4 regions of the Streptomyces sp. NPDC041122 genome follow, and region 1 is predicted to be linked to each of the others. Evidence: riboswitches for the same ligand, from Rfam matches in the RefSeq annotation. Region 1 holds a riboswitch; each other region holds the start of a gene.
The links. Region 1 has a riboswitch for cobalamin ahead of cobN (cobaltochelatase subunit CobN). Riboswitches for the same ligand answer to the same signal wherever they lie in the genome.

Region 1 (5,259 bases):
CCTGGGCGTGGGCGCGTACGTGATTGTGCTCGGCGGGCTCCTCCAGGGAGGCCGCGAGCCGTACCGCGTCGTCGAGCAGGCCGATGGTGTGCGGGAACGCGTCGCGGAAGAAGCCCGAGATGCGCAGCGTCACGTCGATGCGCGGGCGGCCCAACTCCTCGTACGGGATGGCTTCGAGGCCCGTGACGCGGCGCGATGCGTCGTCCCAGACGGGGCGGACGCCGAGCAGCGCCATGGCCTCCGCGACATCGTCGCCCGCGGTGCGCATCGCGCTCGTGCCCCACAGGGACAGGCCGACGGAGGTGGGGTACGCGCCGTTGTCGGACTTGTACCGCTCCAGCAGGGAGTCGGCCAGCGCCTGGCCGGTCTCCCACGCGAGGCGGGACGGGACGGCCTTGGGGTCGACCGAGTAGAAGTTGCGGCCGGTCGGCAGGACGTTGACCAGGCCGCGCAGCGGCGAACCCGAGGGGCCCGCGGGGACGAAGCCGCCGTTCAGGGCGTGCACCGCGTGGTCGAGCTCGGCGGTGGTGCCGGCCAGCCGCGGCACGACCTCGCGGGCCGCGAACTCCAGGACGGCGGCGACCTGTTCACCCTGGTCGGTGGGGAGCGCCGCGAGGTCCCAGTCCGCGTCGTCCATCGCCTGGACCAGTGCGCGGGCCTTCTCCTCGGCCTCGTCGGCGCCGGTGCGGGTCGCCGCGGACTCGTCGAGACCGAGGGCCTCGCGCAGACCCGGCAGCGCGGTGGTGCCGCCCCAGATCTGGCGGGCCCGCAGGATCGCGAGGACCAGATTGACCCGGTCGGCGCCGGCCGGGGCCGCGCCCAGCACATGCAGACCGTCGCGGATCTGCATGTCCTTGATCTCGCAGAGCCAGCCGTCGACGTGCAGCAGGAAGTCGTCGAAGCCGTCGTCGTCCGGCCGGTCCTCGAGCCCCAGGTCGTGGTCGAGCTTCGCGGCCTGGATGAGCGTCCAGATCTGCGCGCGGATCGCGGGCAGCTTCGCCGGGTCCATGGAGCTGATCTGGGCGTACTCGTCGAGGAGTTGCTCCAGGCGCGCGATGTCGCCGTAGGAGTCGGCGCGCGCCATCGGCGGCACCAGGTGGTCGATGAGCGTGGCGTGCACGCGGCGCTTGGCCTGCGTGCCCTCGCCCGGGTCGTTGACCAGGAACGGGTAGATCAGCGGCAGGTCGCCGAGCGCGGCGTCCGGGCCGCAGGCGGCGGAGAGGCCGGCGTTCTTGCCGGGCAGCCACTCCAGGTTGCCGTGCTTGCCGAGGTGGATCATCGCGTCGGCGCCGAAGCCGCCGTCGGACGCGGAGGCCGCGATCCAGCGGTAGGCCGCCAAGTAGTGGTGCGACGGCGGCAGATCCGGGTCGTGGTAGATCGCGATCGGGTTCTCGCCGAAGCCGCGCGGCGGCTGGATGAGGATCAGCAGGTTGCCGCGGCGCAGGGCGGCGAGCACGATGTCGCCCTCCGGGTCGCCGCCGTCGCCCACCCGGGACGTGTCCAGGAACATCTCGCCGGGCGGCGGGCCCCAGTGCCCCTCGACGGACTCGCGCAGCTCCGCGGGGAGCGTCGCGTACCACCGCTTGTAGTCGGCGGCCGGGATGCGCACCGGGTTCGCGGCGAGCTGCTCCTCGGTCAGCCACTCCTGGTCGTGGCCGCCCGCGTCGATCAGCGCGCGGATCAGCTCGTCGCCGTCACCGGAGACCAGGCCGGGGATGTCGGCCTCGGGCCCGAAGTCGTAGCCCTCGGCGCGCAGCCGGCGCAGCAGCGCCACGGCGGACGCCGGGGTGTCGAGGCCGACCGCGTTGCCGATGCGGGAGTGCTTGGTCGGGTACGCGGACAGGACCAGCGCGAGGCGCTTGTCGGCGGCCGGGATGTGCTTCAGGCGGGCGTGGCGCACGGCGATGCCGGCGACGCGGGCCGCGCGCTCGGCGTCGGCCACGTACGCGGGAAGCCCGTCCTCGTCGATCTCCTTGAAGGAGAACGGGACCGTGATGAGGCGCCCGTCGAACTCCGGCACCGCGATCTGGCTCGCGGCGTCCAGCGGCGAGACGCCCTCGTCGTTCTCCTCCCAGGACGACCGCGAACCGGTCAGGCAGAGCGCCTGGAGGATCGGCACGTCCAGGCCGGAGAGCGCGCCCGCGTCCCACGACTCGTCGTCGCCGCCCGCGGAGGCCTCGGCGGGCCTGGTGCCGCCGGCCGCGAGGACCGTCGTCACGATGGTGTCGGCGGCACGCAGCGCGTCGATCAGCTCGGGCTCGGGGGCGCGCAGCGAGGCCACGTACAGCGGCAGCGGGCGGGCCCCGGCGTCCTCGATGGCGCCGCACAGCGCGTCCACGAACGCGGTGTTGCCGCTCATGTGGTGGGCGCGGTAGTAGAGCACGGCGACGGTCGGGCCCTCGACGTGGGCGCGGGCGGTGCGCTCCAGCGGTCCCCAGGACGGGGCGGGCGCGGGCGGCTCGAAGCCGTGGCCGGTGAGCAGCACGGTGTCGGAGAGGAAGCGGGCCAGCTGCTCCAGGTTGGCCGGGCCGCCGTGCGCCAGGTAGGCGTGCGCCTCGGCGGCGATGCCGACCGGCACGGTGGAGGACGCCATCAGCTGGGCGTCGGGTGCCTGTTCCCCGGTGAGCACGACGACCGGCAGGCCGCTCGCGAGGAGCTGGTCGAGGCCGTCCTGCCAGGCGCGGACGCCGCCGAGGAGGCGTACGACGACGAGGTCGACGCCGTCGAGCAGGGCGGGCAGCCCGTCGAGGTCCAGGCGCGAGGGGTTGGCGAACCGGTAGTCGACCGGGCCTCCCGCCGCGCGGGCGCTGAGCAGGTCGGTGTCGGAGGTCGACAACAGCAGAAGCATGCGGGCGCAGGCCTTCCTCGGGGTGTCCGCGCCCCGGGTGGTCGTATGGACGGCGGGAGTTCCTGGCTCACCCCACGCGGGTGGGGCTCACAGTGGCGGGACCGCGCCGGATTCGCACCGGGCTTCCTCCCCCGGGTCCTGGTGGACCCACGCCGTCGCTGGCGTCGACGGACTTGGCAGCCCGCCGCCTGCATAGTAAGTCCTGCCCGCCGCGAGCGGGGCGGCCACCTGCCGGGACGGCCCGTCTCGGGAGGCGACCGGCCGGATCGGCGTGGGTATGCTCGCCGCCATGCCGCCCACCCGAACACCCTCCCCAGACCAGGGCGAATCCCCCATACGTGACCGGGGTGACGCCTGCCCCGGAGCCCTCCGCCTGCACCTCGCCGACGACGGCCGCCTGGCCCGACTCCGGCTGCCCGGCGGCCTCTTGACGAGTCATCAGGTCGCGGTGCTCGGTGACGTGGCGGAGCGCCTGGCGGACGGCGGCCTCAGCGTCACCTCGCGCGGCAACATCGAGTTGCGCGGCCTCGGCGAGGCCTGCGGCGGCGAACTCTCCCGACTGCTCGCCGAGGCGGGTCTGCTGCCCTCCGAGCGGCACGAGCGCGTCCGCAACATCGTGGCGTCCCCACTGGCGGGAACCGACGGACTCGGCCACGCCGACGTGCAGTTGTGGGTCCGTGAGCTGGACGTGCTGCTGTGCGCCGAGGAGTGGACGACGGAGCTCTCCGGCCGCTTCCTGTTCGCCCTGGACGACGGCCGCGGCGACGTGACCGGACTCGGCGGCGATGTGACCTTGATCGCAGAATTGGGCGGGACGGCGCTCGTACAGGTCGGGGCGCGCGCCCTCCGGGTCGCCGCCTCCGACGCCCCGCGCGCGGCCCTCGCCGCCGCCGGTGCCTTCCTGGACGAGGCCCGCGAGGCGGGCAACGGCGCGTGGCGGGTGCGCGAGCTGCCGGTGGGGCGGACCGTGGAGGTGGCGGGGGCGCTGGCGGGGGCGGGGATCGCGGCGACGCCGGTGCCGACTGCCGTGCCGGGGGCTCCGGTCGCCGCCCCGGGCCCGCCCGGCACCGGTGGGCCCGTCCCCGGTGTCCACGGGCGCGCGGTCGTCGTCAACGCCCCCCTCGGCCGCGTGAGCGTCGCCGCCTGGCGGGCCCTCCTGCCGCTGCCCGGCGACGAACTCCGGGTCACCCCCTGGCGCGGCTTCGTGCTGCCCGGCTTCGCCGACGAGGACGCCGCCCGGCAACGGCTGGCCGCGCTCGGCGACGCCGGATACCTCACCACCCCCGACTCGCCCTGGCTCGGTGTCGGCGCCTGCACCGGCCGCCCCGGCTGCGCCAAGTCCCGCGCCGACGTCCGCGCGGACGTCGTCCCGGGCCCCGGCGGGCTTCCCGTCCACTGGTCCGGCTGCGAACGGCGCTGCGGGCACCCGCACGGCGCCTGGGTCGACGTGCTCGCCACCGGCGAAGGACGGTACGAGGTCACGGTGCACGCCCCCGGCGAGGAACCCGCGCACGTCACGGGCAGGACCCTGACCGAGACGGTCACCACCGCACGTACCACCACGAAAACCACGGCCACGAGATGAGCGAGAGCACAGTGTTCGACTACGAGAAGGACGGCGCGGCGATCTACCGCGAGTCCTTTGCCACCATCCGCGCGGAGGCGGACCTCGGTGGCCTGCCCGCCGACGTCAGCCAGGTCGCGGTCCGGATGATCCACGCCTGCGGGATGGTGGACCTCGTGAAGGATCTCGCCTTCAGCCCGCGGGTGATCGCCGACGCCCGCAAGGCGCTCCGCGACGGCGCGCCGATCCTGTGCGACGCGAACATGGTCGCGAGCGGCGTCACGCGCAAGCGGCTGCCCGCCGACAACGACGTGGTCTGCACCCTCGCCGACCCGTCCGTGCCGGACCTCGCGGCGCGCCTCGGCACCACCCGCAGCGCCGCCGCCCTCGAACTCTGGCGCGACCGCCTCGAAGGTTCGGTCGTCGCCATCGGCAACGCGCCCACCGCCCTCTTCCGCCTCCTGGAGATGATCGAGGAGGGCGCGCCGCGCCCGGCCGCCGTCCTCGGCATCCCGGTCGGCTTCGTCGGCGCGGCCGAGTCCAAGGACGCGCTCGCGGCCCACCACTCGGGCCTGGAGCACCTGGTCGTACGGGGACGTCGCGGCGGCAGCGCGATGGCCGCGGCGGCGATCAACGCGATTGCGAGCGAGGCGGAGTGAACACCGAGACCACTCAGGGCAAGCTGTACGGGGTCGGCCTCGGCCCCGGCGACCCGTCGCTGATGACCCTGCGCGCGGCCGAGGTGATCGCGGCGGCCGATGTCGTCGCGTACCACTCGGCGCGGCACGGCCGTTCCATCGCCCGCTCGATCGCGGCCGCGCACCTGCGCGCCGACCACATCGAGGAG
Region 2 (5,259 bases), on a different contig from region 1:
CGGGTGCCCGGAATGGTGGCCACCGCTACCCCGAGCCGCTCGGCCTGGGCGTACACCCAAGCCAGCGCCACCTGGGCCGGGGTGGCACCCAGCCGGTCGGCCACCTCGCGCACGGTCTGCGCGATCCTCTCGTTGGCCTCGCCCGCTTCGTCGGCGAAGCGGGGGTTGGTGCGCCGGAAGTCCCTCTCGCCCAGCGTGGAGCGGTCCAGGGTGCCGGTCAGGAACCCCCGCCCCAACGGCGAGTACGGCACCAGCCCGATCCTCAGCTCTGCCATCACCGGGGTGACCGCCTCGGCTTCGCGGGTCCAGAGCGAGTACTCGCTCTGGACCGCGGCGATCGGGTGCACCGCGTGGGCCCGGCGCAGCAGCTCGCCGTCGACCTCGGACAGGCCCAGATGGCGGACCTTGCCCGCCGCGACCAACTCGGCCGTCGCCCCGACGGTCTCCTCGATTTCCACGTCCTGGGGCGGCCGGTGGGCGTAGTACAGGTCGATCGTCTCGACGCCCAGCCGCAGCAACGAGGCGTCACAGGAGCGCAGCACGAAGTCCCGGGCACCGCGGATGCGGCGTCCCCGGGTCGCCGGCACTGCGGTCGATGCCGAACTTGGTGGCCAGCTGCACCTGGTTCCGGCGGCCGTGGATGGCCCGGCCGACCAGCACCTCGTTGTGCCCGGTGCCGTAGGCGTCGGCGGTGTCCAGGAACGTGACGCCCAGCTCCAGGGCCCGGTCGATGGTGGCCAGGCCGCCGTCCCAGTCGGCGGGGCCGTAGCTCTCGCTCATCCCCATGCACCCCAGGCCCATCGCGCTGACGGTGAGACCGGGCGAGCCGAGCGCGGTTCGGGTGATCATGCGTGGATGCTCCTCCGGGTCAGGTGCGGCGCGAGCGGGTGAGGGTGAAGCGCTCCACCTTCAGCGGGTCGCCACAGGACCCGGACACGAGGTGGGTTACCGGATCCTGCGCCGGCACGGGCTACCGCGTGGCCGTGTCCGCCGCATCACCGTCATCGCCGAGGACCTCGCCGCCGACGCCCGCCAGGGGGGCCGCATCGGACCCGCCGGCGCCTTCCAGCGCGTCAGCTGACCCGCACAGTCCCGCTACGCGCTCCCGGTCTGAGGCAAAAGCGCCGCTTCGGCCTGCGCCACGGGGTACGGATCAGCGCCAGCGGTTGTTGCTGGTATGGTCCCCGGCGAGCCAACGGGCGAGGTCGGCGTGTGCGGTGGCGCGCTGCTCGACGTCGATCTTCTCCACGTCGGGGTGGTCGACGGCGAACTCCAGGATCAGCCCGTTGGGGTCCGTGACGTACAGCGAGACACAGAAGCCGTGGTCGATCACGTGAGGGTTCGCGTCCACGGAGCCGGCCGCCTCGACGCGCTCGCGAATGGCTTCTTGTGCCCCGGCCTCGACCTTGAAGGCTATGTGGCGCAGAGGAGTTGAGTTGATGCTGGTCCTGAACTCCTCCTGGTCGTTGCGGTCCGCGAACTGAAAGAAGGCGAGCGCGCTGCCGTCGGCCAGGCCGTAGAGAGCGTGACTGTAGGCGCGCTCGACGCCGTGCATCACCTCGCGCTCGGTCCACGTGGCCACTAACGGCAGGCCGATCACGTCCTCGTAAAAGCGGCGGTTGGCTTCCTGGTCGTCGGTGATCCAGGCGTGGTGGTGGAGACGGAGGGGCAGGGACCGGGCCTGGGCGTGCGGCTCAGACCGTGTCTGCATCTGCGTCGGTGTCTGCGTCATGTCGGTCATCTCCTGTACGTAGGCGCGTAGTTGGCTGGTCGTCGATGCTGGTCGGCGTCGCCCTGAAAAGAATGCCACTAGCACAGGTTGAAGGTTAAATCATTTCTGGCCATGTTCGCGGTCAGGCCGCTTGCCGGCCGCCCCGGCCATCAACGGCGCTTTCGGGGATGAAGCGACAGGAAGAAACGATCCCAAAGGCGCGGCGGCACGTTCGGCCGCCGGCCCGCCGCGCGGTCCGGACCCGTGTGGCCGGAAAGGCGGGGGTGGACTTACTAGGACGTCCAACTATATGTTCGTGACCAGAGCCCGCGGTGCAGGGAAGCCGGTGTGAATCCGGCGCGGTCCCGCCACTGTGACCGGGGAGTGCGTTCTCGCCGAGCGATACGCCACTGACGGACGAGTCCGTCGGGAAGGCGGGAGAACGCGCGCTGATCCGGGAGTCAGGATACCGGCCGCGGGGTGTTCCGTGTTGTCCACGAGGATGGAGCAGACACGCATGGCACCGGTCCGTACCCACGACCCAGGTGATCCGGCGAAGCGAGCGGCGGCCGTCGCCGACGCTCGACTCCACGACGGCTCTTAGGCCTTCGCGTCCCACGTCAGGCCCATCGATCCGCCTGTCCGGCGGTGCCGTCGGCCTGCCGTGCCATCTTCGGATCTCACCTGACGAGAGCAGGCTCTCATGGTCCGTGAACTGACACATTTCATCGGCGGCAAGCACGTGCGCGGGGCCTCCGGGCTGTTCGCCGACGTGTACGACCCCAACTCCGGCTCCGTACAGGCCCACGTGCCGCTGGCGGGGCGCGACGAGACGGCCGCGGCAATCGCCGACGCCGAAGCGGCGCAGCGCGGCTGGGGCGAGTGGAACCCGCAGCGGCGCGCCCGCGTGATGCTGCGCTTCCTCCAACTCGTCGAACAGGAGCGGGAGTCGTTGGCCCGGCTGCTCTCCTCCGAACACGGCAAGACGATCGCCGACGCCCACGGCGACCTGCAACGCGGCCTAGAGGTGGTGGAGTTCGCGGCGGGCATCCCGCACCTGCTGAAGGGTGAGTTCAGCGACAACGCCGGCACCGGCATCGACGTGCACTCCCTGCGCGTACCGCTCGGCGTCACCGCCGGGATCACCCCGTTCAACTTCCCCGCGATGATCCCACTGTGGAAGGCCGCGCCCGCGCTCGCCTGCGGAAACTCCTTCGTTCTCAAGCCCTCCGAACGCGCGCCCTCGGTGCCGCTCCGGCTCGCCGAGCTGTTCCTGGAGGCGGGGCTGCCGCCCGGCGTCCTGAACGTGGTCAACGGCGGCAAGGAAAGCGTGGACACCCTCATCGAGGATCCGCGCGTGCAGGCGCTCGGCTTCGTCGGCTCCACGCCCGTGGCCGCGCACATCTACGCGAGCGCCGCCGCACACGGCAAGCGCGCGCAGTGCTTCGGCGGCGCCAAGAACCACATGATCGTGATGCCGGACGCCGACCTCGACCAGGCCGTGGACGCGCTGATCGGCGCCGGGTACGGCTCGGCGGGGGAGCGGTGCATGGCCATCTCGGTCGCCGTGCCCGTCGGTGAGGAGACCGCCGACGCGCTCGTCACCCGCCTCAAGGAACGCGTCGCGGAGCTGCGCATCGGCCGCTCCGACGACCCCGAGGCGGACTTCGGCCCGCTGGTCACCCGCGACGCCCTCGACCGGGTCCGCCGCTACGTGGACATCGGCGTCAACGAAGGGGCCGAACTCGTCGTCGACGGACGGGACGTCACCCTGCCCGGCCACGAGGACGGCTTCTTCGCGGGTGCCACGCTCTTCGACCGCGTCTCGCCCAGGATGCGGATCTACCGCGAGGAGATCTTCGGCCCGGTCCTCTGTGTGGTCCGTGCCGCGGACTACGAGGAGGCCCTGCGCCTGCCCACCGAACACCCCTACGGCAACGGCGTCGCCCTCTTCACCAGGGACGGGGACACCGCCCGCGACTTCACCCGCCGCGTCGGCGCCGGCATGGTCGGCGTCAACGTGCCGATCCCCGTGCCGGTCGCGTACCACACCTTCGGCGGCTGGAAGCGGTCCGGCTTCGGCGACCTCAACCAGCACGGCCCCGACGCCGTGCGCTTCTACACCCGTACGAAGACCGTCACCTCGCGCTGGCCGTCCGGGGCCAGGGAAGGCGCGAGCTTCACCATCCCGACGATGGGATGACGGCGATGACACCGACGGCCGCCGCCCTCACCAACGACCATCCCGCCGCCCTCACCAAGGACCAACTCGCCCTGGCCGAGGTCACACTGGACTTCGCCGAGGAACACCTCGCGCCGCACGCCGTCGCCTGGGACCGCGACAAACACTTCCCCGTGGACGTACTGCGCAAGGCCGCCGCGCTGGGCCTCGGCGGCGTCTACGTACGCGAGGAACACGGCGGTTCGGCGCTCGGCCGCACCGACGGAACCCTCGTGTTCGAGGCCCTCGCCACCGGCTGCCCCTCCATCGCCGGCTACCTCTCCATCCACAACATGGTCGCCTGGATGATCGACCGGTACGGCGACGAGAGGCAGCGCGCCCGCTGGCTGCCCGACCTGTGCACCGCGGCAACGCTGGGCAGTTACTGCCTCACCGAGCCGGGGGCCGGATCGGACGCCGCCGCCCTGCGGACGCGCGCCGAACGGGACGGGGACGGCTATGCGCTGACCGGCGTCAAGCAGTTCATCTCCGGAGCGGGCGCCTCGGCCGTCTACCTCGTCATGGCCCGCACCGGAGAGGAGGGCCCCCGCGGAATCTCCGCCTTCGTCGTCGAACGCGACGACCCCGGCCTCTCCTTCGGCGCCGACGAACGCAAGATGGGCTGGAACGCCCAGCCCACCCGCCAGGTGATCCTCGACGGCGTGCGCATCCCCGCCGACCGGCGCCTCGGCGCCGAGGGCGACGGCTTCCGCATCGCCATGACCGGCCTCAACGGCGGACGCCTCGGCATCGCGGCCTGCTCCCTGGGCGGCGCGCAGAGCGCACTGCACCGCAGCGTCACCCACCTCGCCGACCGCGAGGCGTTCGGCGCGCCCCTGCTGGACGCGCAGGCACTGCGGTTCCGCCTCGCCGACATGGCCACCGAACTGGCCGCCGCACGCGCGCTGGTGCGCCAGGCCGCGGACGCCCTCGACCGGGGCGACCCGCGGGCCCCGCAGCTGTGCGCCATGGCCAAGCGGTTCGCCACGGACACCGGCTACTCCGTGGCCGACCGGGCCCTGCAACTCCACGGCGGCTACGGCTACCTCAGCGAGTACGGCATCGAGAAGATCGTCCGTGACCTGCGGGTCCACCAGATCCTGGAAGGAACCAACGAGATCATGCGTCTCATCGTCGCCCGCGGCCTCACCGAGGCCGTCCGATGACCGCGGCCGACGACTCCGTGGTGCTCCGCGTCGAAGGCCGCGCGGCCCACGTGGTCCTCAACCGCCCCAAGGCCCTCAACGCCCTCACCCACACCATGGTGTGCCGTATCGACGAGGCGCTGGCCGCCTGGGCGGACGCCCCCGGGATCGAGACCGTCGTG
Region 3 (5,259 bases), on a different contig from region 1:
CAGTTTCTCGGTGATCACCTCGGCCGGGGTGCCCGCCGCGTACGCGGTGCCGTCCTTCAGGATCAGCAGGTGGTCGCAGAACATCGCCGCCAGGTTGAGGTCGTGCAGCGCGATCACGCTGGTGACCGGGAGCTCGGCGACCAGGGACAGCAGGTCCAACTGGTGCTGGATGTCGAGGTGGTTGGTGGGCTCGTCGAGGAGGAGTTCGCGGGGCTCCTGGGCGAGCGCGCGGGCCAGCTGGACGCGTTGGCGCTCGCCGCCGGACAGGGTGTGCCAGGCCTGCGCGGCGCGCTCGGTGAGGCCCGTGCGCGCCAGCGCCTCGCGCACCGCTCGCTCGTCGTGGGGCGTCGGCGCCGACCACGCGCGGCGGTGCGGGATACGGCCCAGGCGTACGACGTCCCGTACGGTCAACTCGACCTGGGTGGTGGCGTGTTGCTCGACCACGGCGATCCGGCGCGCCACCGCGCGGCGGCCCGTGTCGGCCAGGGTGCGGCCGTCCAGGGTCACCACCCCGGAGGCCGGGGCGAGGACGCCCGCGAGGATACGCAGGAGCGTGGACTTGCCGGATCCGTTGGGGCCGAGGAGCCCCACGGTGGCGCCGTCGGGCGGGGCGAGGCTGACGCCGTCGACCACCAGGCGGCCGCCCGCCTCCCTGCTGACGCGGTCGGCGCGGACCCCCGTGTGCAGGCCCGCCGTTTCCGTGCGCGCCACGTCGTACGTCACGACACCCTCCGCGTCCGGTACAGCACCGCCACGAACGCCGGTACGCCGATGAGTGACGTCACCACGCCGACCGGGACCTCCTGCGGGTCCAGGGCCGTGCGGGCCAGCGTGTCCACCCAGACCAGGAAGACCGCGCCGGCCAGCGCGGTGACCGGGAGCAGCCGGGCGTGCCCGGAGCCGACGAAGGCGCGGGCCGCGTGCGGCAGGACCAGGCCGACGAAGCCGATGGCCCCCGCCGAGCTGACCAGGGCCGCCGTCAGCAGTGCCGTCGTGCAGAGCAGGATGATCCGGGTGCGGGCCACCCGGACGCCCAGCGTCGCCGCCGCCTCCTGCCCGAAGGCGAACGCGTCGAGCGTCCGGGCGTGCGCGAGGCAGACCAGCAGCGTCACCGCGAGCACCGCGGCGCACAGCCACACGTCGGTCCAGCCGATGCCGCTGAGCGAGCCGAGGAGCCAGAACAGCACGCCCCGCGTGGTCTCGGCGTCGCCCGCGGTGAGGATCACGAACGAGGTCAGCGCGGAGAAGAGCTGCATCGCGGCGACGCCGGAGAGGACGACCCGGTCCGTGGTGTCGCCCAGGGTGTGGCTCAGGAGCAGCACCAGCGCGAACGAGCAGAGCGCGCCCACGAAGGCGCCCGCCGAGACCGACACCGCTCCCCCGCCGACGCCGAGGACGACGACCGCGACCGCTCCCGTGGACGCCCCGGAGGAGACCCCGAGGACGAAGGGGTCGGCGAGCGGATTGCGGAGCAGGGACTGCATGACGGCTCCGCAGACCGCGAGGCCCGCGCCGCAGACCGCGGCGAGCAGGGTGCGGGGCATCCGCAGGTTCCAGACGATGCCGTCCCTGATCGGGGTGAGCGGGGTGTCGCCGAGACCGAGGTGGGCGCCGACGGTCGACCACACGTCGGGCACGGAGATGTCGGCCGGGCCGATGGTGACGGCCACGGATACGGAGAGGACCAGCGCGGCGACGCCGGCCGCCCAGAGCAGCCCCAGGCGCACGCGGCCGGGGGCGGCGCCGGAAGGGTCGTCCAGGACGGCTCCCGGATCCGTACCCGTACCTACACCTGTACCCGTACCCGCTTCCGGCGCCGTCCCGCTCTCCGTCACTTGGCGAGCCCGAACTTCCGCAGCCCCGCCGCCACTTGTTCGATGCCGTCGACCGTACGGATCGTGGGGTTCATCGCCTGGCCGCTGAGCAGGACGTACCGCTTCTTCTTCACCGCGGTGAGGTTCTTCGTCGCCGGGTTGGTCTCCAGGAACCTGATCTTCGCCGCGGCGCTCTCCGCGGACTGCGACTTGCGTGTGAGGTCGCCGAGGACGAGGACGTCGGGGTCGCGGTCGGCGACCGTCTCCCAGTTGATCTGCGGCCACTCGTCGTGCGTGTCGTCGAAGACGTTCTTCGCGCCGAGTTCGCGGGTGATGATGCCGGGGGCGCCGCAGCAGCCCGCCAGGTACGGGGCGTCGGAGTTGGCGAACCAGTACATGAGGCGGGTGTCGGACGCGGACGCCCGGATGTTCTTCGTCGCCTTCGTGACGCGGCGCTTCAGGTCGGCGATCAGTTTCTCGCCGCGCCGCTCGACGTGGAAGACCTTCGCGAGGTCGCGCACCTCGCCGTAGACCGTGTCCATGGTGAGGGTCTGCACGCGCTTGCCGTCGCCGGCGCCGTCGTTGTCCTTGCCCGCGCAGTCGCTGGGCGAGACGTAGACGGGGACGCCGAGCTCGGTGAACTTCGAGCGGTCGGCGACCCCGCCCTTGCCGACGGTGTAGAGGAAGGAGGCGCTGACGAAGTCCGGCTCCTTGTCGAGGACCTTCTCCAGCGAGGGGTAGCGGTCGGCGAGCCGATCGACCTTCGCCTCGTCCTTCGCCAGGTTCTTCAGGACCGGGTCGGTCCAGGTGCCGGTGCCTGCCATCCGGTCGGCGAGGCCGAGCGAGAGCAGGATCTCCGTGGAGCCCTGGTCGAGGGAGACGGCCCGCCGCGGCGCCGCCGTGACCTCGGCCTTCTTGCCGCAGGAGGTGACCGTGACCGGATAGCCGTCGGCGCCCTTGCCCGCCGGCTTGCCCGCCGAGCCGCCGCCGCACGCGGTGAGCGCGAGCAGGCAGGCGCAGAGGAGGGCGGACATGCGGACTGGCGTGGATATACGGGCTGTCGAGGACACGTGATCCTTCGGGTCTCGCGGCTCATACGCGGAGCCTGGCCTGCGTCACGACCTCCGCCGCCCGGTGCGCGGACGGAGGTGCCAGCAGGTCTTCGGACTCGGGATCGACCGGGCGGGGCGCCTTCCCGGGCGTCCTGAGACGCCCAGTGGCCGTGGCCCCGCCCGTCCCCCTCACCGCTGCGCGTCAGTTCCGGATTCGCACCGGATTCCCTGGCCCAGGTGTGGGTTTGACTGGCTTGCGCAAGTTATCACGCACCCGTCACGCGCTCGGGCGGGCCGTCGGCGCGGGCCGCGGCTCGCCGGGGTAGGTGCCGAAGGACCAGCGGTTGCCCTCCGGATCGGCGATGCCGAACTCGCGGCTGCTGTAGGGCTTGTCCTCGATCTCGCTGGTGATCTCCACGCCCGCCGCGGTGAGGCGCCGGTACAGCTCGTCCACCTCGGCGGTGACGATGTAGGCGCCCGCGGCGCCCGGCTTTCCGCAGGTGGCCGAGGACTCCGGGTCGTACGAGCCGAGCATGATGCCGCCGCCCTCGGGCCAGTCGAGCTGGGCGTGGGCGACGCGGCCCTCGTCCTCGTAGACGGCCGTGCGCAGGAAGCCGACGGTGCCGACGAGGAAGTCGATCAGGGCGAGGGCGTCCGCGGCCTGCACGCCCGGCCAGATGGCGGGTGCGGGGGTCACGCGGGTGTCAGGGGTGTCAGTGGTGTCAGGGGTGTCAGGGGTGTCAGGGGTGTCGAATCGCTGTTCCGTCTGGGTCTTCGGTGTGGTGTTCATGGCTTCGATTCTTCGCCTCCGCCGTGTGCCCCGGCTTGGATATTCCGGCACTCTTCGGCCAGCCAGCGGGTGGGGCTGGCCCCTGTGTACTGCCGGAAGTCACGGACCAGGTGGGAGTGGTCGTAATAGCCGGTGTCGGCCGCGACCCGGGCGAGGTCGGGCCGGTCGCCCGCCGCGACGGCCCTGGTCACGGCGGCCTTGGCGTGCTGGAAGCGCATCAGGCGGGCGGCCTGCTTGGGGCTCAGTCCGGTCTCGGCGCGGAACAGCGCGGTCAGCCGGCGCTCGCTGAGCGCGACGTGCCGGGAGAGGCCGCCGAGCGTACCCGCGCCGCGGTGCCGGGCCAGCCACGCCCATGCCGCGGCCACCTCGGGCCGTACGGATCCCGTGGCGCGGTCGGTGGACGCGAGGCGCCGCAGATAGCCGGAGAGGAGATCGAAGCGGTCCGCCCAGCGGTCCAGCTCGCAGAGCCGCTCGCGGACCTCGCCCGCGCGGGCGCCGAACACGTCGGTGCCGGCGACGACGAGCTGTCCGGCCAGCTCGGCGGCGGGCGCGCCGAGCAGCGCGCGGGCCGCGAGGGGGTGCACGGCGAGCTGGATGCCGGCCTCGTGCTCGGGCTGGACGACGTAGGCGGGGCTCTGGTGCAGGCCGCCCACCACGATGTCGGTGCGCGCCGCCGCCGGGCCGGTGGCCCGGTCCGGGGATTCGCCGGTGGCGATGGGGCCGTCGAGGGAGAAGATCACCGTCAGGTAGGGCGACGGGAGTCCGCGGTGCAGGGCGGGGCGCTGCCCGGCGGTGCGGTAGCCGACCGCCGAGACGACCATGCCGTCGAGCCGCGGCGCGGCCCGGACGAACTCGCGGGTGCCCATGGTTTCAGTATGCGCGGCGGACGCCGGTAGGGGGCGCCGCGGGCGCCGGAAGGTCGCGGCGCCCGTCCCTCGCTCCGGCCGCCGCCCCGGCTCCGGCATCCTTCGTGCCTACCCCCGTTCATCTCCCGCATGCCGCCCGGACACGGTGACTTCGATCATGGGAAATACGCGTGGCGCCCCATAGCATTGCGCGCCGCTCCGGACGGGGCCGCGCACCGCTCTCAGGGAACGGCAGGGACGTAGAGACATGGCAGTACGGACGGCGAAGGCCGCACGGGCAGTACGGGCGAAGAGCAAGCCGGCCCTCATCGGCACCATCGGCGCGCTGGCCGCCGCCGTCCTCGCGGGCAGCGCCCTGTGGCCGACGGACGAGGCGAGCGCCGCCGACACCTCGGCGGCCACCGCCCGCGAGCTGTCGCACTGGCCGAAGCCCGTGGCGAAGCGCCTGGGCGAGGTCATCGCCGAGAACGACCACAAGGGCGCGTACGCGGTCTTCGACGCGGACAACACCACGTACCGCAACGACCTCGAAGAGGCGCTGCTGCCCTTCCTGGAGATGAAGGGCGTGCTGACCCGCAAGACCATGGACCCGTCCCTGAAGGTCATCCCCTTCAAGGACACGGCCGGTCACAAGGAGAGCCTCTACAGCTACTACAACCGGCTGTGCGAGGTGGACGACCAGGTCTGCTACCCGTGGGCCGCGCAGATCTTCTCCGGCTTCACGCTGAAGGAGCTCA
Region 4 (5,259 bases), on a different contig from region 1:
ACGACCGCTCGGCGACGCCACCCATGTCGCCGGGGGCGCTCGAGCCGGCAGACCGCCGGTAGCACTCCATCCATATCCGGGGGGATCAGGACCTGATCCGCAGCCACAACGCAGATGTGCGGGCGCGGATCAGCATGGAGAAAGGCGTCACCATGACCTCAGTGCAGGTCGAAGAGCACCACGGCGAGCCTGGCGGCAATGGTGTCGTGCAGGGCGGCCCGTCCGGCGAGGGCGAGGGCTACCAGCGCGGGCTCGGGGCCCGGCAGATCCAGATGATCGCGATCGGCGGTGCCATCGGCACCGGCCTGTTCCTCGGCGCGGGCAAAGCCATCCACAAGGCAGGGCCCAGCCTCATCCTGGCGTACGCCATCGCGGGCCTCGTCATCTTCTTCATCATGCGGGCGCTCGGCGAGCTCCTCATGTACCGGCCCGTGTCCGGCTCCTTCTCGGAGTACGCACGCGAGTTCATGGGCCCGTTCTTCGGATTCGTGACCGGCTGGACGTACTGGCTCTTCTGGGTCGTCACCGGCATCACCGAAGTCACCGCGGCCGCCCAGTACATGCAGTACTGGACCCATGACTCATTCCCGCAATGGGCCTACGCGCTGGTCTTCACCGTCATCCTGTACGGCGCGAACCTCATCTCCGTGAAGCTCTTCGGTGAGCTGGAGTTCTGGTTCTCGATGGTCAAGGTCACCGCCATCATCGGCATGATCCTGATCTGCGTCGGCATCCTCACCATCGGCTTCTCCGACGCCGGGGACACCGCCTCCGTGACCCACCTCTGGGACGACGGCGGCTTCTTCCCCAACGGCATCGGCTCCACGCTGATGACCCTGCAGATCGTGATGTTCGCCTTCCTCGCCGTCGAGCTGGTCGGCGTCACCGCGGGCGAGTCCAAGGACCCCAAGACCGTCCTGCCCAAGGCCATCAACACCGTGCCGTGGCGCATCGCCGTCTTCTACGTCGGCGCGCTCATCATGATCCTGTCGGTTGTCCCGTGGACCTCGTTCAAGCCGGGCGTCTCGCCGTTCGTGAAGGCCTTCGAGGAGATGGGTCTCGGCGTCGGCGCCGCGATCGTGAACTTCGTGGTCCTCACCGCCGCGCTCTCCTCCTGCAACTCCGGCATGTACTCCACCGGCCGCATGCTGCGCGACCTCGCGCTCAACGGCCAGGGCCCGAAGTTCTTCACCAAGCTCACGAAGAACGGCCTGCCGCTGACCGGCACCACGGTCTCCGCCGCCTTCATGCTCGTCGGCGTCTGGATCAACTACCAGTGGCCGGGCGAGGCGTTCAACTACGTCGTCTCCTTCGCGACCATCTCCGGCATGTGGGCCTGGATCATGATCCTCGCCTGCCAGATCCGCTACCGCCGCAAGGCCGACCGCGGCGAGCTGCCGCAATCCACGTTCCGCGCCCCGGGCGCGCCGTACACCAGCTGGTTCGCGCTCGCCTTCATCGGCATGGTCATCGTGATGATGGGCGTCGACAAGGACGCGCGCATCTCGCTGTACGCCGCGCCGGTGTGGGCCCTGATCCTGACGGTCTCCTACCTCGTGCTCAAGAGCCGCAACCCGCAGGCTGCCGCCTTCACCAAGCAGAAGGTCGGCGCCCAGGGCGGCACGGACGGCCCGTCCGACGGCGACCCGCTCAGCAAGGACTGACCGGCCCCCCAAGGCCGATGTCCAGCATTCGGGCCCGCCCGTACCACACTTCGGTACGGTGCGGGCCCTCTGCTTATCCTGGCTCCCATGCTGACCATCACCCAGGCCCTCCACGACCAGATCGTCGCGCACGCGCGCAAGGACCACCCCGACGAGGCCTGCGGCGTGGTCGCGGGGCCGGAGGGCACCGACCGGCCCGAGCGGTTCATCCCGATGCTGAACGCCGCGCGCTCGCCCACGTTCTACGAGTTCGACTCGGGTGACCTGCTCAAGCTCTACCGCGACCTCGACGACCGCGACGAGGAGCCGGTGATCGTCTACCACTCGCACACGGCGACCGAGGCCTACCCCTCGCGCACCGACATCACGTACGCCAACGAGCCCGGCGCGCACTACGTCCTGGTCTCCACCGCCGACACCGACGGCGCGGGCCCCTTCCAGTTCCGCTCGTACCGGATCGTGGACGGCGAGGTCACCGAGGAAGAGGTAAAGGTCGTCGAGGCATACTGAGCTTCACTCATGAGGGCGGCAGGACCCAGGAAGCCGGTGCGAACCCGGCACGGTCCCGCCACTGTGACCCCGGCCCCGCGCAGGGCCGGGGGAGTCAGGAACTGACCTGCCGCCTTTCTCCACGCAACGCAGGGGACGCGGAAATCCCCTGGAGGAGGCAGCTCAGCCATGTCCCGCCGCCACACCGGCATACGCGCGCTCGCCGCGGCCACCCTGCTCGTCCCGCTCGCCGCGTGCTCGTCGGCGGACACCGACGGCGACACGAAGCCCGCCGCGCGGGCGGCCGGATTCCCGTACACCGTCACCAACTGCGGCGTGCGGACGACGTACGACGCGCCCCCGAAGCGCGCCGTCACCATGAACCAGCACACCACCGAAGTGATGCTGGAACTCGGCCTGCAGGACCACATCGCCGGCACCGCCTATCTCGACGACAAGGTGCTGCCGAAGTACGAGAAGGCGTACAGGTCGCGCCCCGTGCTCGCCGAGGAATACCCCTCGTACGAGAAGCTGCTCGCCGCCAATCCCGACTTCGTGTACGGCGGTTACCCGAGCGCCTTCCTCGCGGGCGACGGCCGCAGCCGCTCCGCGCTCGCGAAGTCGGGCATCAAGACCCGCCTGAACGTCGAGGGCTGCGCGAACAAGCCCGTCTCCATGGACGACGTCTACCGCGAGGTCCGCGAGGTCGGCGCCACCTTCGGGGTGCGCGACCGTGCCGAGAAGTGGGTCGCGGGCGCCCGCCGCGAACTCACCGCCACCGCGAAGAAGTCCCGGGGCGAGAAGGCGCGGTCCGTCTTCGTCTACGACAGCGGCGACAAGACCGCGTTCACCGCCGGCGGCCGCGGCATCGGCAACGACATCATCGAGCGGGCCGGCGGCCGCAACGTCTTCGCCGACGTCGACAAGTCCTTCACCGACGCCTCCTGGGAGAAGGTCGTCGAGCGCGGGCCCGAGACCATCCTGATCCTCGACTACGGCGCCACGACCGTCGCCCAGAAGAAGAAGCGCCTCCTGGAGGATCCGGTCCTGCGGGACGTCCCGGCCGTCAGGAACAAGCGCTTCGCGGTGCTGCGACTGTCGGACGTGGTCACCGGCGTACGAGCACCGGAGGCGGTGAGGAAGCTGGCGGCGCAGCTGTGAGGCGCACCCGGGCATTCCAGCCCGTCCGGCGTTCGAGGACGAGCCCGAAGGGCGATCGACGGGACGCACGGGGTCGGCGCCTGGTCGTTCTGACGGTACTCACAGTCACCCTCGCGGCAGCGATACTCGCCGGGCTGGCCCTGGGCTCGGTCCGGATCCCGCCGGGCCAGGTCCTGGACATCCTCACGGGGCGGGCCGGACCCTCCCCCTTCCGCACCATCGTGCTGGACGTCCGCCTCCCCAGGGTCCTGCTCGGCGCAGCCGTCGGCGCGGGCCTCGCCGTCATCGGCACCGTCCTGCAGGCCCTCGTCCGCAACCCGCTCGCCGACCCGTTCCTGCTCGGTGTCTCCTCCGGCGCCTCCGTCGGCGCGGTCTCCGCCATCGTGCTCGGCGGCGTCTTCGGCCTCGGCACCGCCCTGTCGACCACCGTCACCATCCCGGCCGCGTCCTTCGCGGGCGCGCTGGTCTCCCTGGTCCTCGTCCACGGCCTGGCCCGAAGCGGGGGCGGCGGCCTCGCCACCGGCCGGCTGATCCTCGCGGGCGTCGCCGTCTCCTACATCCTCACCGCGCTCACCAGCCTCATCCTGGTCACCGCCGACAGCGCGGACCACCTCAAGGAGGTCCTGTACTGGACGCTCGGCGGCCTCGGCAGCGCCCGCTGGGACATGCTCGCCCTGCCCTGCACCGTCCTGCTCCTCGGCACGGCCCTCCTGACGGCCCTGGCCCGCCCCCTCGACCTGCTCCTCGCCGGTGAGGAGGGCGCCACCGTCCTCGGCCTGGACGCGACCCGCTTCCGCGTCACCGTCTTCGTCCTCGCCTCCCTGCTCACCGGCGTCCTGGTCGCCTACAGCGGGGCCATCGGCTTCATCGGCCTGATGGTGCCGCACGCCGCCCGCATGCTGGTCGGCGCCGCGCACCGCGCGCTGCTCCCCGTCGTGGCGCTGATGGGCGCGGTCTTCCTGGTCGCCGCCGACCTCGCCGCGCGCACCGTCGCCGCCCCGCAGGACATCCCCGTCGGCGTGCTCACCGCGCTGACCGGCGGCCCGTTCTTCCTGTACCTGCTGCGGCGGCGCACCGAAGGAGTACCGGCATGACGCCGAACCCGTTGCCCGGCGAGTTGCGCACCGAAGGACTCTCCTACGAGGTCGACGGCCGGCTCCTCGTCGACTCCGTCGACCTCACCGCCGCCCCCGGCGAGACCGTCGGCGTCGTCGGCCCCAACGGCAGCGGCAAGACCACGCTGCTGCGCTGCGTGTACGGCACGCTGCGCCCCACCGCGGGCCGCGCCCTCCTCGACGGCGACGACCTGCACGCGCTGTCCGCGAAGGCGCGCGCCCGGCGCCTGGCCACCGTCCCGCAGGACGGGCAGGCCGCCTTCGAGCTGACCGTACGGCAGGTCGTCGCGATGGGCCGCTCCCCGCACAAGCGGTTCTGGGAGGCCGACACGGCGGCCGACGACGCGCTCGTCGCGGCGGCGCTGGCCCGGGTCGGCGTCGCGGAGCTCGCCGACCGTACCTTCCCCTCGCTCTCCGGCGGCGAGCGGCAGCGCGCGCTGGTGGCCCGCGCCCTGGTCCAGGAGCCGACCCTGGTCGTCCTCGACGAACCCACCAACCACCTGGACATCCGCTACCAGCTGGAGATCCTCTCCTTCGTCCGCGGCCTGGGCACCACCAACCTGCTCGCCCTGCACGACCTGAACCTCGCCGCGTACTACTGCGACCGCCTGCACGTCCTCGACGGCGGCCGCCTCGTCGCCTCCGGGGCGCCGAAGGAGGTCCTCACCACCGAGCTGCTCGCCACCGTGTACGGGGTGACCGCCGAGGTCAGCACCCATCCGCTGACCGGCGCCCCGACGGTCGTCTATCTGCCGCCGCCCGCATCCTGAACGGATTCCGTCCACGAGCTGAGATCACATTCCGGGATCCGGACCGGGAATCGATACGAT

Region 2: linked by a shared signal. The riboswitch ahead of ACZ6B8_RS25530 (CoA-acylating methylmalonate-semialdehyde dehydrogenase) and the one ahead of cobN (cobaltochelatase subunit CobN) in region 1 are both predicted to bind cobalamin.
Region 3: linked by a shared signal. The riboswitch ahead of ACZ6B8_RS00250 (ABC transporter substrate-binding protein) and the one ahead of cobN (cobaltochelatase subunit CobN) in region 1 are both predicted to bind cobalamin.
Region 4: linked by a shared signal. The riboswitch ahead of ACZ6B8_RS03775 (ABC transporter substrate-binding protein) and the one ahead of cobN (cobaltochelatase subunit CobN) in region 1 are both predicted to bind cobalamin.

What each region holds. Positions count from the first base shown of each region.
Region 1 covers NZ_JBVIYQ010000002.1:275,610-280,868, forward strand. Annotated here, with positions in the region: gene cobN (cobaltochelatase subunit CobN) at 1-2,848, opposite strand, end outside; cobalamin riboswitch at 2,885-3,018, opposite strand; gene ACZ6B8_RS07545 (cobalamin biosynthesis protein CobG) at 3,126-4,433, shown strand; gene ACZ6B8_RS07550 (precorrin-8X methylmutase) at 4,445-5,071, shown strand; gene ACZ6B8_RS07555 (precorrin-2 C(20)-methyltransferase) at 5,068-5,259, shown strand, end outside.
Region 2 covers NZ_JBVIYQ010000007.1:274,633-279,891, forward strand. Annotated here, with positions in the region: partial or broken gene ACZ6B8_RS25515 (aldo/keto reductase) at 1-849, opposite strand, end outside; gene ACZ6B8_RS25520 (hypothetical protein) at 941-1,081, shown strand; gene ACZ6B8_RS25525 (VOC family protein) at 1,154-1,732, opposite strand; cobalamin riboswitch at 2,025-2,203, shown strand; gene ACZ6B8_RS25530 (CoA-acylating methylmalonate-semialdehyde dehydrogenase) at 2,415-3,914, shown strand; gene ACZ6B8_RS25535 (acyl-CoA dehydrogenase family protein) at 3,920-5,098, shown strand; gene ACZ6B8_RS25540 (enoyl-CoA hydratase/isomerase family protein) at 5,095-5,259, shown strand, end outside.
Region 3 covers NZ_JBVIYQ010000001.1:55,254-60,512, forward strand. Annotated here, with positions in the region: gene ACZ6B8_RS00240 (ABC transporter ATP-binding protein) at 1-723, opposite strand, end outside; gene ACZ6B8_RS00245 (FecCD family ABC transporter permease) at 720-1,760, opposite strand; gene ACZ6B8_RS00250 (ABC transporter substrate-binding protein) at 1,832-2,848, opposite strand; cobalamin riboswitch at 2,951-3,135, opposite strand; gene ACZ6B8_RS00255 (VOC family protein) at 3,144-3,656, opposite strand; gene ACZ6B8_RS00260 (AraC family transcriptional regulator) at 3,653-4,522, opposite strand; gene ACZ6B8_RS00265 (HAD family hydrolase) at 4,770-5,259, shown strand, end outside.
Region 4 covers NZ_JBVIYQ010000001.1:863,739-868,997, reverse strand. Annotated here, with positions in the region: gene ACZ6B8_RS03785 (amino acid permease) at 153-1,664, shown strand; gene ACZ6B8_RS03780 (M67 family metallopeptidase) at 1,752-2,174, shown strand; cobalamin riboswitch at 2,178-2,298, shown strand; gene ACZ6B8_RS03775 (ABC transporter substrate-binding protein) at 2,343-3,314, shown strand; gene ACZ6B8_RS03770 (FecCD family ABC transporter permease) at 3,395-4,408, shown strand; gene ACZ6B8_RS03765 (ABC transporter ATP-binding protein) at 4,405-5,199, shown strand.